3 regions of the Variovorax sp. Soil_C_12 genome follow, and region 2 is predicted to be linked to each of the others. Evidence: predicted binding sites of a transcription regulator. Region 2 holds the regulator's gene; each other region holds the start of a gene.
The links. Region 2 encodes LexA, which represses DNA repair genes until DNA is damaged. Its sites were predicted from a motif close to ACTGTATNNNNATACAGT; they were not measured.
Positions count from the first base shown of each region.

Region 1: a site for LexA is predicted at 2,581-2,598, ahead of AC3A6X_RS22320 (ATP-dependent helicase). Genes of this name have one in related genera too.
Region 3: a site for LexA is predicted at 2,465-2,482, ahead of recA (recombinase RecA). Genes of this name have one in related genera too.

Region 1 is NZ_JBDGIO010000008.1:192,866-196,563, forward strand. Features, by position in the region: gene AC3A6X_RS22305 (long-chain-fatty-acid--CoA ligase) at 1-627, shown strand, start outside; gene AC3A6X_RS22310 (5'-methylthioadenosine/adenosylhomocysteine nucleosidase) at 641-1,423, shown strand; gene corA (magnesium/cobalt transporter CorA) at 1,416-2,402, opposite strand; gene AC3A6X_RS22320 (ATP-dependent helicase) at 2,765-3,698, shown strand, end outside.
Region 2 is NZ_JBDGIO010000021.1:74,062-77,759, forward strand. Features, by position in the region: gene AC3A6X_RS33465 (hypothetical protein) at 1-44, opposite strand, end outside; gene AC3A6X_RS33470 (asparaginase) at 49-1,041, opposite strand; gene lexA (transcriptional repressor LexA) at 1,116-1,790, shown strand; gene AC3A6X_RS33480 (hypothetical protein) at 1,939-2,271, shown strand; gene AC3A6X_RS33485 (D-2-hydroxyacid dehydrogenase family protein) at 2,426-3,433, shown strand; gene AC3A6X_RS33490 (MFS transporter) at 3,430-3,698, shown strand, end outside.
Region 3 is NZ_JBDGIO010000008.1:38,468-42,165, forward strand. Features, by position in the region: gene argC (N-acetyl-gamma-glutamyl-phosphate reductase) at 1-853, shown strand, start outside; gene recX (recombination regulator RecX) at 875-1,324, opposite strand; gene recA (recombinase RecA) at 1,334-2,401, opposite strand; gene AC3A6X_RS21585 (MarR family winged helix-turn-helix transcriptional regulator) at 2,549-3,034, shown strand; gene AC3A6X_RS21590 (response regulator) at 3,095-3,698, shown strand, end outside.

The DNA.
Region 1 (3,698 bases), on a different contig from region 2:
AAGACCGGCTGCCCGATCTGCGAGGGCTACGGCCTGTCGGAGACCTCGCCCTCGGCCACCTGCAACCCGACCACCAGCACCGCCTACACCGGCACCATCGGCGTGCCGCTGCCCAGCACCTACCTGAAGCTGCTGGACGACGACGGGCGCGAGGTGCCGGCCGGCCAGCCGGGCGAGATCGCGATCAAGGGCCCGCAGGTGATGGCCGGCTACTGGCAGCGCCCCGACGAGACTGCCAAGGTCATGACGGCCGACGGCTACTTCAAATCCGGCGACGTGGGCATCGTCGACGAGCGGGGCTACTTCAAGATCGTGGACCGCAAGAAGGACATGATCCTGGTCTCGGGCTTCAACGTGTACCCGAACGAGATCGAGGATGTGGTGGCGCAGGTGCCGGGCGTGCTCGAATGCGCGGCCGTCGGCATCGCCGACGACAAGACCGGCGAGGCGGTCAAGCTGGTGATCGTCAAGAAGACCCCGGATCTCACCGATGCCCAGGTGCGCGAGTTCTGCCGCGCCAACCTCACCGGCTACAAGCAGCCCAAGGTGATCGAGTTCCGCACCGAGCTGCCGAAGACGCCGGTGGGCAAGATCCTGCGTCGCGAACTGCGCGACAGCAAGAAGTAGCGGGGCATCTGCCGTGGCGGCGCCGGTCGCGATCGTGGCTGCCATGCAGGAGGAGCTGGGCGCGCTGCTCGCCGCGATGCCCGACGAGCGGCGCGTGCGTGTCGCCGGCCGCGATTTCTGGGTCGGGCACCTGCACGGCCAGACCGTGGTGGCGGTGCTGTCGCGCATCGGGAAGGTCGCGGCGGCCACCACCGCCACCGTGCTGCTGGAGCGCTTCGGTGTGCGCGCCATCGTCTTCACCGGCGTGGCCGGGGGGCTGGCGCCCGGGGTGCGGGTGGGCGACGTGGTGGTGGCGAGCCGGCTGCTGCAGCACGACCTGGATGCCTCGCCGATCTTTCCCCGTTACGAGGTGCCCCTGACCGGGCACGCGCGCTTCGCGACCGACACCGCCATCAGCGATGCGCTGGCGGCCGTGGCCGAAGGGCTGCTGCGCGATCCGGTCGCCTTGCTGGGTCGGCAGGTGGTCGACGACTTCGGGCTGCACGCGCCGCGCCTGCATCGCGGCCTGGTGGTCAGCGGCGATCGCTTCATCGCCCGGGCGGCCGACAGCGAGACGCTGCGCCACGAGCTGCCCGATGCGCTCGCCTGCGAGATGGAAGGGGCCGCGGTGGCGCAGGTCTGCCACGACTTCCGAGTGCCCTTCGCGGCGGTGCGCACGATCTCGGACCGCGCCGACGACCAGGCCCACACCGATTTCATGCGCTTCGTCTCCGCGGTGGCGAGCCGCTACAGCCTGGCGCTGATGAACGGCTGGCTGGCCGGGCTGCCCGGCGCGAAGGTGAACGAGCCTACTTGAGCCAGCCGCGCCGGCGGAAGTACCACATCGGCACCAGCGCGCTGGCGATCATCAGCACGATCGCATAGGCGTAGCCGTAGCCCCATTCCAGCTCCGGCATGAGCTTGAAGTTCATGCCGTAGACGCTCGCGATCAGCGTGGGCGGCAGCAGCGCCACGCTGGCCACCGAGAAGATCTTGATGGTCTTGTTCTGGTTGATGTTGATGAAGCCCACGGTGGCGTCCATCAGGAAGTTGATCTTGTCGAACAGGAAGGCCGTGTGGTTGTCCAGCGACTCGATGTCGCGCAGGATCTGCCGCGCCTCCTCGAACTGGTCGGCGTTGAGCATGCGGCTGCGCATCATGAAGCTCACCGCGCGGCGCGTGTCCATCACGTTGCGGCGGATGCGCCCGTTCAGGTCTTCCTGGCGGGCGATGGCGGCCAGCACCTCGCCGGCCAGCTCGTCGCTCACGTTGCCCTCCAGCACCTTCTTGCCCGCGACTTCCAGCTCGTCGTAGATGTTCTCCAGCGAGTCGGCCGAGTATTCGGCGTCGGCGTCGAAGAGCTTCAGCAGCACCTCCTTGGCATCCTCGATCAGCCCCGGCGCGCGGCGTGCACGCATGCGCAGCAGGCGGAATACCGGCACGTCCTCGTCGTGGATCGAGAACAGCACGCCGCGGCTGCGCAGCTCGGTGTTGTGCTGGTTGAGGATGAAGGCCACGCGCACCGAGCGCGGGTTCTCGTCGTCGTCGATCAGGAAGTCGCTGCGCACATGCAGCTCGCCGTTGTCTTCCTCGTAGAAGCGCGCCGACTCCTCGATGTCCTCGTCCATCGCATCCTCGGGGATGGACAGGCCGTAGTACTGCTTGATCCAGCGCTTTTCTTCCAGCGTGGGCGATTCGAGGTCGACCCAGATCGGCTGGAATTGCGACAGTTCCTCGAGCGCCTCGATTTCTTCCTGGACGAGGCGCCCGTTGGCGAGCGTGAAGATGTTGAGCATGGCTCACTCCCGGGTGATGCTTGTGGCGGTTGGCGAGGGTGGGGGCGCTTTCAAATCCCCAGCCAACGACGCGTCACAGGAGAGTTGAAAGCTGCCGAGGCGGAACGGTTTCCATCCGAGTCTCCGGTTGCAGCGAGGCGCGATTATGTCACCGGCCTCTTGCATTTTCCTGATGAGATCTGGACGGATATCCAGTAAAGTCGCGCTCGATGTGTAGTCCACTGCGTCACTGAAATGGCACCCGCTGTCCGCGCGATACGGGCGCGCTGCCGCGTTACAAATGCGCGCGATGCCGTCTGGCACTGCTGCGCTTTGCGCCTTGCATCGCATCCCGTCTCGCACGGCCCTCGGGTGCCATTTCAATGACGCAGTGGACCGGCATCGCGATCCCCGTCCCCATGCGTCAGGAAGAGCGTCTCGCCGCTGTGCTCTCCGAGCTCAACGAGGCGCAGCGCGCGGCCGTCGAGCATGGGGCCGGCGAGGCGCAGCCGGACCCGCGCCCGCTGCTCGTGATCGCCGGCGCCGGCTCGGGCAAGACCAGCACGCTGGCGCACCGCGTGGCCCACCTGATCGCACACGGCGCCGATCCGCAGCGCATCCTGCTCCTGACCTTCTCGCGCCGTGCGGCGCAAGAGATGGAGCGGCGCGCCGGCCAGGTGCTGGCGAAGGTGCTCGGGCTGCGCTCGGAGGCGCCGCCGGCGCTGCCCTGGGCCGGCACCTTCCATGGCGTCGGCGCCCGGCTGTTGCGCGAATACGCGGCACAGATCGGCCTCGACGCCAGCTTCACCATCCACGACCGCGGGGATGCCGAGGACCTGATGGGCCTGGTGCGCAGCGACATCGGCCTGGCCGCCATGGAGCGCCGCTTCCCGCGCAAGGGGACCTGCCTCGCGATCTACTCGCGCGTCGTCAACAGCGGCGCGCCGCTCGCCGAGGTGCTGGCGCAGGCCTTCCCGTGGTGCGCCGAATGGGAGGCCGAGCTCAAGCGCCTGTTCGGCGCCTACGTCGAGGCCAAGCAGGCACAGCAGGTGCTCGACTACGACGACCTGCTCCTGTACTGGGCCGAGATGGTGGCGGAGCCCGCGCTCGCGGCGCAGATCGGCGCGCGCTTCGACCATGTGCTGGTCGACGAGTACCAGGACACCAACCTGCTGCAGGCCGCCATCCTGCGCGCCCTCAAGCCCGACGGCTGCGGCCTCACCGTGGTGGGCGACGACGCCCAGGCCATCTATTCCTTCCGCGGCGCGACGGTGCGCAACATCCTCGACTTTCCCGGCCAGTTCACGCAGCCGGCGC
Region 2 (3,698 bases):
AGCGCCGGGTAGACCCAGGCGTGCGAGCGCAGGGCCTCGAACATGCCTTCAGCCGCCGGGCTCCGTCGCCATCAATTCCAGCGCCAGGGCGATGCGCGCCTTCACCGGCGTCAGCGCGCCGGCATCGCGCAGCACAGCGCCGGGCGTGGGAAGAATGCGGCCCTGCAGACAGCGGGTGGCACGCAAAACCGCAATGCCCGCCGCCTGCGCGCGCAGCGCGGCGGCTTCCAGCGCTTCGTGCAGCGTGCCGTTGCCGGTGGCCGCGAGCACCAGGCCCTGGACCGGCTCGGCAGCGCCTGGCTGTCGCTCCTGGATCAAGACATCGACGATGCTGCCGCGCGCCTCCGCGTGGCTCAGCACGATCTCCACGCGAGGCCAGCGCTCGGCCTGCTGCATCAGCTCGAAGCAACGGCGAGCCGGCTCGGACGGGGAGGCGGGCCAGTACCTGAGCTCGCGCAAGGCGCCCTCCTCCACATAGGCCACCGGTCCCGCATCGCCGGAATCGAAGGCATCGACCCGGTAGGTGTGCACCTTCTGCACATCGAAGGCGCTGTGTACCGTGCCCGCGCAGACCGCTACGACGCCCCGCGCACCGGCACTGGCCGCAACAGCAACGGCATCGCGAACGTTCTGCGGGCCATCGGGCGTCAGCGCCGTGGCCGGCCGCATGGCGCAGGTCAGCACGACCGGCTTGGACGGCGCCAGCACCGATTGAAGGAAGAAGGCGGTCTCCTCCAGCGTGTCGGTCCCGTGGGTGATGACCAAGCCCGCGACATCGGGCTCGGCCAGCCAATGGGCGCAGCGTTCGGCCAGCCGGCGCCAGATCGAAAAGCTCATGTCCTTGCTGTCGACCTGCGCCACCTGCTCGGTCTGCAGCACGATGCCTGGGGGCGCGGCGATGCCCTCCAGCAGCTCGGTCACGCCCACCTCGCCGGCGGTGTAGCCCACGTTGTCGCCCGCGCTGGCGGCGCGGCCCGCGATCGTGCCGCCCGTGCCCAGCACGATCACGCGACGCCTGATTTCGCTGTTGTTGTCGGCCATGGCTTGCCAAAGCTCCGGAAACTGGTTAAAAATACAGGTACTGGATATGCAGCCAGTGCTGCAAGGAGTCGTCAATGCAGTTCGCCGCCAAGCTTACCGCCCGCCAGCAACAGATTCTGGATCTGATCCAAAGCGCCATCGCGCGCACCGGTGCGCCGCCCACGCGCGCCGAGATCGCCGCCGAACTGGGCTTCAAGTCCGCCAACGCGGCCGAGGAACACCTCCAGGCTCTGGCACGCAAGGGCGTCATCGAACTCGTGAGCGGCACTTCGCGCGGCATCCGCCTCAAGGGCGACGCGCTGCGCTCGCTGAACGAATCGCGCAACAACCAGTTCTCGTTGTCGCTGCCCGGCATGGCACAGCTCGCGCTGCCGCTGATCGGCCGCGTGGCAGCGGGCTCGCCCATCCTGGCGCAGGAGCACGTGGACCAGACCTACTACGTGGAGAACACGCTGTTCCAGCGCCAACCCGACTACCTGCTCAAGGTGCGCGGCATGTCCATGCGCGACGCCGGCATCATGGACGGCGACCTGCTGGCCGTGCAAGCCACCAAGGAGGCCCGCAACGGCCAGATCGTCGTGGCCCGGCTGGGCGACGAGGTCACGGTCAAGCGCCTCAAGCGCAACAAGCAGGTCATCGAGCTGCATGCCGAGAACCCCGACTACCCCACCATCATCGTGCAGCCCGGCGAGCCTTTCGAGATCGAAGGCCTCGCTGTCGGCCTGATCCGCAACACGATGCTGATGTAGCTCCGCACAAGGCGGCATGGGCGAAATCGACCCCTGCCGCCCCACCGGCTGCGACAGGTGGCGGGCGTATGGCCGAGGGCCATCACCCTGTCGCGGCCGATGACAGCAATCCTGCCTGTGTTCAATCTCTGACCTTCATGGAGTTCACATGGGAATCGCTCTGCTCAGCCTCGTCGACCTGTTCACGCCCCTTCAATCGCTGGCCAGCCGCTGGATGCCGTCGCGCCGCCGCAGCGCCGCCGGCCTGCGCTACGTCGGCATCCGGCCCAGTTGCGCCGCGCGTCCTGCCGCACCAACGTCCCACTTGTCGGCGCCGGCCCGTCCTTTGCGCGTGGTGCGCATGGTCGATGCGCAACCCAACGGCCCGGGCACGGGCCGGGTCGTGATCTCCGGCCGCATGGCCGATGTCTGCGCCGAGCTCGACCGGCTGGCCGCATTGGAAGCCGCCGGCGCAACGCCGTCGTCCGGCCGCCTGCATTGACGACAGCGACCCGCCGCCGGGCGCGCCGAGCGCCCGGGCACGGGTACATCCGCGGGCATTCTGCGGGCGTTGAGCGGGCATATCCCAGAAGCGCCCTGCGCTTCTGGCGCACGGCACGCAGCCCTGCAGATGGTGCGAGGCACAATGGCACGCCATGAACATCGTGATCCTCGACGACTATCAGGACGCAGTGCGCAAGCTGCGCTGCGCCTCCAAGCTCGACGCGTATGCCGCCAAGGTCTACACCAACACCGTCAAGGGCATCGGGCAACTCTCGGTGCGGCTCAAGGATGCCGACGTGATCGTGCTGATCCGCGAACGCACCCAGATCTCGCGCCAGCTGATCGAAAAGCTTCCCAAGCTCAAGCTCATCTCGCAGACCGGGCGCGCCGGCCAGCACATCGACGTCAATGCCTGCACGGAGCACGGCGTGGCGGTCGCCGAGGGCTCGGGTTCGCCGCTTGCGCCGGCCGAACTCACCTGGGCGCTGATCATGGCGGCGATGCGCCGGCTGCCGCAGTACATCAGCAACCTCAAGCATGGCGCCTGGCAGCAGTCGGGACTCAAGTCCGCGTCCATGCCGGCCAACTTCGGGCTGGGTTCCGTGCTCAAGGGCAAGACGCTCTGCATCTGGGGCTATGGCCGCATCGGCCAACTGGTGGCGCGCTACGGGCAGGCCTTCGGCATGCAGGTCGTGATCTGGGGCCGCGAGGAAAGCTGCGCGCGCGCACGCTCCGACGGCTTCCAGGTGGCGCCCAACCGCGAAGCCTTCTTCGCCGCGGCCGACGTGCTGTCGATCCACCTGCGGCTCACCGAGGAGACCCGCGGCCTGGTCACGCTCGAGGACCTCTCGCGGATGAAGCCCACCGCGCTCTTCGTCAACACCTCGCGCGCCGAACTCATGGAGCAGGACGCCCTGCTCGCGGCGCTTAACCGCGGCCGGCCCGGCCTGGCGGCCATCGACGTCTTCGAGAGCGAGCCGCCCCTGCAGGGCCACGCCCTGCTGCGGCTGGAGAACTGCATCTGCACGCCGCACATCGGCTACGTCGAGCAGGACAGCTACGAGATGTACTTTGGCCAGGCCTTCGACAACGTCGTCAGCTTCATCAAGGGCAACCCGACCAACATCGTCAATCCGGGCGCGCTGCAGGTGCGACGTTGAAACGCCCCGGCCTGCCGCCGTCCCTCTGGGCGCTGCTGGCAGGCAACTTCGTGATCGGCACCGGGGTCATGGTGGTGCCCGGCACGCTCAACGAGCTCAGCACTTCGCTGCAGGTCAGCGCGGCCACGGCCGGCCAGCTGATCACTGCCGCGGCGGCTGTGGTGTGCTTCGGCGCACCGCTGCTGGCCGCCGTGGTCGCGGGCTGGGACCGGCGGGTGCTGCTGGCCTGCACCATGCTCTGGTATGCGGCCGGCCACCTGGCCGC
Region 3 (3,698 bases), on a different contig from region 2:
GGTCGAGCTCGTGAGCATCGCCCCCGAGCTGCGCAAGGACGTGGCCGCCAAGCGCGAGCTGATGGCGGGTGTCGACCTGGTGGTGCTGTGCCTGCACGACGATGCGGCGCGCGAGTCCGTGGCGCTCATCGACCAGCTCGAAGGCCGGGGCCGCCGCCCCAAGATCATCGACGCCTCGACGGCCCACCGCACGGCCGCCGGCTGGGTGTTCGGCTTCCCCGAGCTGGTGGCCGGCCAGAAAGACGCCGTGGCCAAGGCCGAGCGCGTGGCCAACCCCGGCTGCTACGCGACCGGCGCCATCGCCATCGTCCGCCCGCTGGTCGACGCCGGCCTGCTGCCGGCCGACCACGCCATCGCGCTGCCCTCCGTCAGCGGCTACTCGGGCGGCGGCCGCACCATGATCGAGGCGTACGAGAAGGGCGAGGCGCCGCTGTTCGAGACCTATGCCCTGGGCCTCAAGCACAAGCACATCCCCGAGATCATGAAGTACACGGGCCTGACCCGCCGGCCCGTGTTCATCCCCTCGGTGGGCAACTTCAAGCAGGGCATGCTGGTGCAGTTGCCGCTGCATCTGGACGAGCTGCCCGGCAAGCCCAAGGCCGGCGATCTGCAGGAGGCGCTGGCGGCGCACTACGCGAAGAGCAACACGCCGGAGCAGTTCGTCAAGGTGCTGCCGCCGACCGAAGACGGCAAGCTCGACGCGCTGGGCCTCAACGACACCAACAAGCTGGAGATCCGCGTGTTCCCGAACGAGGACCACCGCCATGCGGTCGTCATCGCCCGGCTGGACAACCTGGGCAAGGGCGCCAGCGGCGCGGCGGTGCAAAACCTCGAGTTGATGCTGGGGCTCTGAGCCCGCGGCGGCGAGGCGGGCTCAGCCCTCGAAGTCCTCGCGCAGCACCTTCGCAACGACACCGGCGGCGAAGCCGCGCGCCAGCATGAAGCGCATCTGCTTCGCGCGCTCGGCCGCATCGTGCGGCGGCGTGCCGAAGCGCTGCTGCCAGACCTCGCGGGCCCGTTGGAGCTCGCTGCCCGCCAGAGCGGCAATTGCCTCGGCGACCGCCTCGGGCGCGATGCCCTTGTGCAGCAATTCCTGCCGCACGCGCGCCGCGCCGTGACGGCCCGCACGCTGGTGCAGCACCGACTGCACCACCCTCGCCTCGCTGATGAAGTCCTTGGCGGCCAGCTCGTCGAGCGCGCGCGCCAGCGTGCCGGGCTCTTCCTCGTATTTGGCGAGCTTGCGTTCGAGCTCGCTGCGGGAATGTTCACGTTGGCCGAGCAGGCGCAGGGCACGGCCCTTGAGGGAAGGAGCGCTGGAGGCCATCACTGGTGATCAGCCCCCGGAAGCGGCCTCGCCCGCATCCTCGGGCAGGAGCGGAATGCCCAGCGACTCGCGCACCTTGTTCTCGATCTCGCGCGAGAGCGACGGGTTCTCGCGCAGGAACTCACGCGCGTTGTCGCGGCCCTGCCCGATCTTCTCGCCGTTGTAGGCGTACCAGGCGCCTGACTTGTCGACGATCTTGGCGGCCACGCCCATGTCGATGATCTCGCCCTCGCGGCTGATGCCCTCGCCGAACAGGATGTCGAACTCGGCCGTCTTGAAGGGCGGCGAGACCTTGTTCTTCACCACCTTGACCTTGGTCTCGTTGCCGATCGCCTCGTCGCCCTTCTTGATGGTGCCGATGCGGCGGATGTCCAGGCGCACCGAGGCGTAGAACTTCAGCGCATTGCCGCCGGTGGTGGTTTCGGGCGAGCCGAACATCACGCCGATCTTCATGCGGATCTGGTTGATGAAGATGACCATGCAGTTGGTCTTCTTGATGGTGGCGGTGAGCTTGCGCAGCGCCTGGCTCATGAGCCGCGCCTGCAGGCCGGGCAGCGAGTCGCCCATCTCGCCCTCGATTTCGGCCTTGGGCGTGAGCGCGGCGACCGAGTCGACCACGATCAGGTCGACGGCGCCGGAGCGCACCAGCGAATCGACGATCTCCAGGGCCTGCTCGCCGGTGTCGGGCTGGCTGATCAGCAGGTCGGACAGGTTCACGCCCAGCTTCTGCGCGTACTGCACGTCCAGCGCATGCTCGGCATCGACGAAGGCGCAGGTGCCGGCCTGCTTCTGCATCTGGGCGATGACCTGCAGCGTGAGCGTGGTCTTGCCCGAGGATTCCGGCCCGTAGATCTCGATCACGCGGCCGCGCGGCAGGCCGCCGACGCCCAGGGCGATGTCCAGGCCCAGCGAGCCGGTGGAGACCACCTGGATGTCCTCCAGCGCCTCACCCTCGCCCAGCCGCATGATGGTGCCCTTGCCGAACTGCTTCTCGATCTGGGCCAGGGCAGCCTGCAGGGCCTTGGCTTTTTCGCTGCCTGCGACCGAGATGCTGGTGCCTTTGACGAGTGCGTCCATGTGGAAAACTCCTTGAAGATCAATGGGTTGTGTTGGATTCATTCAATCTGCTTTTAATCACAGGCTGGATGCTTGAACAGTAGTGTAGGGGTTGGTGGCTTCGAGTAAATCCATTTTTTGGTCAGTTTGCTTTACTATCGATCAGCCGTGACAGACCCCACATTTCCGATCGACCCCGACGCTTGGCGCCAGACCCACCTGGGCCGCCTGCTGGGCCACGCGATGCGCCGCTTTGACGAGCGCGTGCTCGCGTTGATGGCGCACGATGCCGACGTGCCCCTTGCGCTGTCGAACCTCGCGGCGCGCGCTCAGGTGAGCGCGGCGCACATCCACATCACGCGCCATCTGTCGAGCGACGGCTCGCGCCTGACCGAACTCGCCGAGCGCGCGGGCATGACCAAGCAGGCCATGGGCAAGCTGGTGGATCAGTGCGAGGCCTGGGGCCTGGTGACGCGCGGCCCCGATGCGCGCGATGCCCGCGCCCGGCGCGTGCTGTTCACCGCCGACGGCCTGGCCTGGCTGGAGGCTTTCCGCAAGGCGGTGGCGCAGGCCGAGGGCGAGTTCCGCGCCAGCGTCGGCGACGAGATCGCCACCGTGGTTTCCATCGGTCTCGAAGCCTATGCGGCCGCCTAGAATCCCGAGGGGGAGACGGCCCGGCGGCCCGCGCAAGCCCGCCATGTGTGGAGACGCGGCATGCGAATACTGATTGCGGAAGACGACCAGGTGCTGGCCGATGCGCTGCTGCGCAGCCTGCGCACCTCGGGCTCGGCGGTGGACCACGTGGCCACCGGCTCGCAAGCCGATGCCGCGCTGATGACCAACAGCGAATTCGACCTGCTGATCCTCGATCTCGGCCTGCCCAACATGCACGGCCTCGAGATCCTCAAGCGCCTGCGCGCCCGCGGCTCGCAGCTCCCGGTGCTGGTGCTGACTGCGGCCGACAGCGTGGAGGAGCGCGTCAAGGGCCTGGACTACGGCGCCGACGACTACATGGCCAAGCCCTTCTCGCTGCAGGAGCTCGAGGCGCGCGTGCGCGCGCTCACGCGGCGCGGCATGGGCGCCACCAGCAACTCCATCAAGCACGGCCCGCTGGTCTACGACCAGGCCGGCCGGGTGGCGACCATCGACGGCAAGATGATCGAGCTGTCGGCGCGTGAGCTCGGCCTGCTCGAGGTGCTGCTGCAGCGCGCCGGCCGGCTGGTGAGCAAGGACCAGCTGGTCGAGCGCCTGTGCGAGTGGGGCGAGGAGGTGAGCCTCAACGCGATCGAGGTCTACATCCACCGCCTGCGCAAGAAGA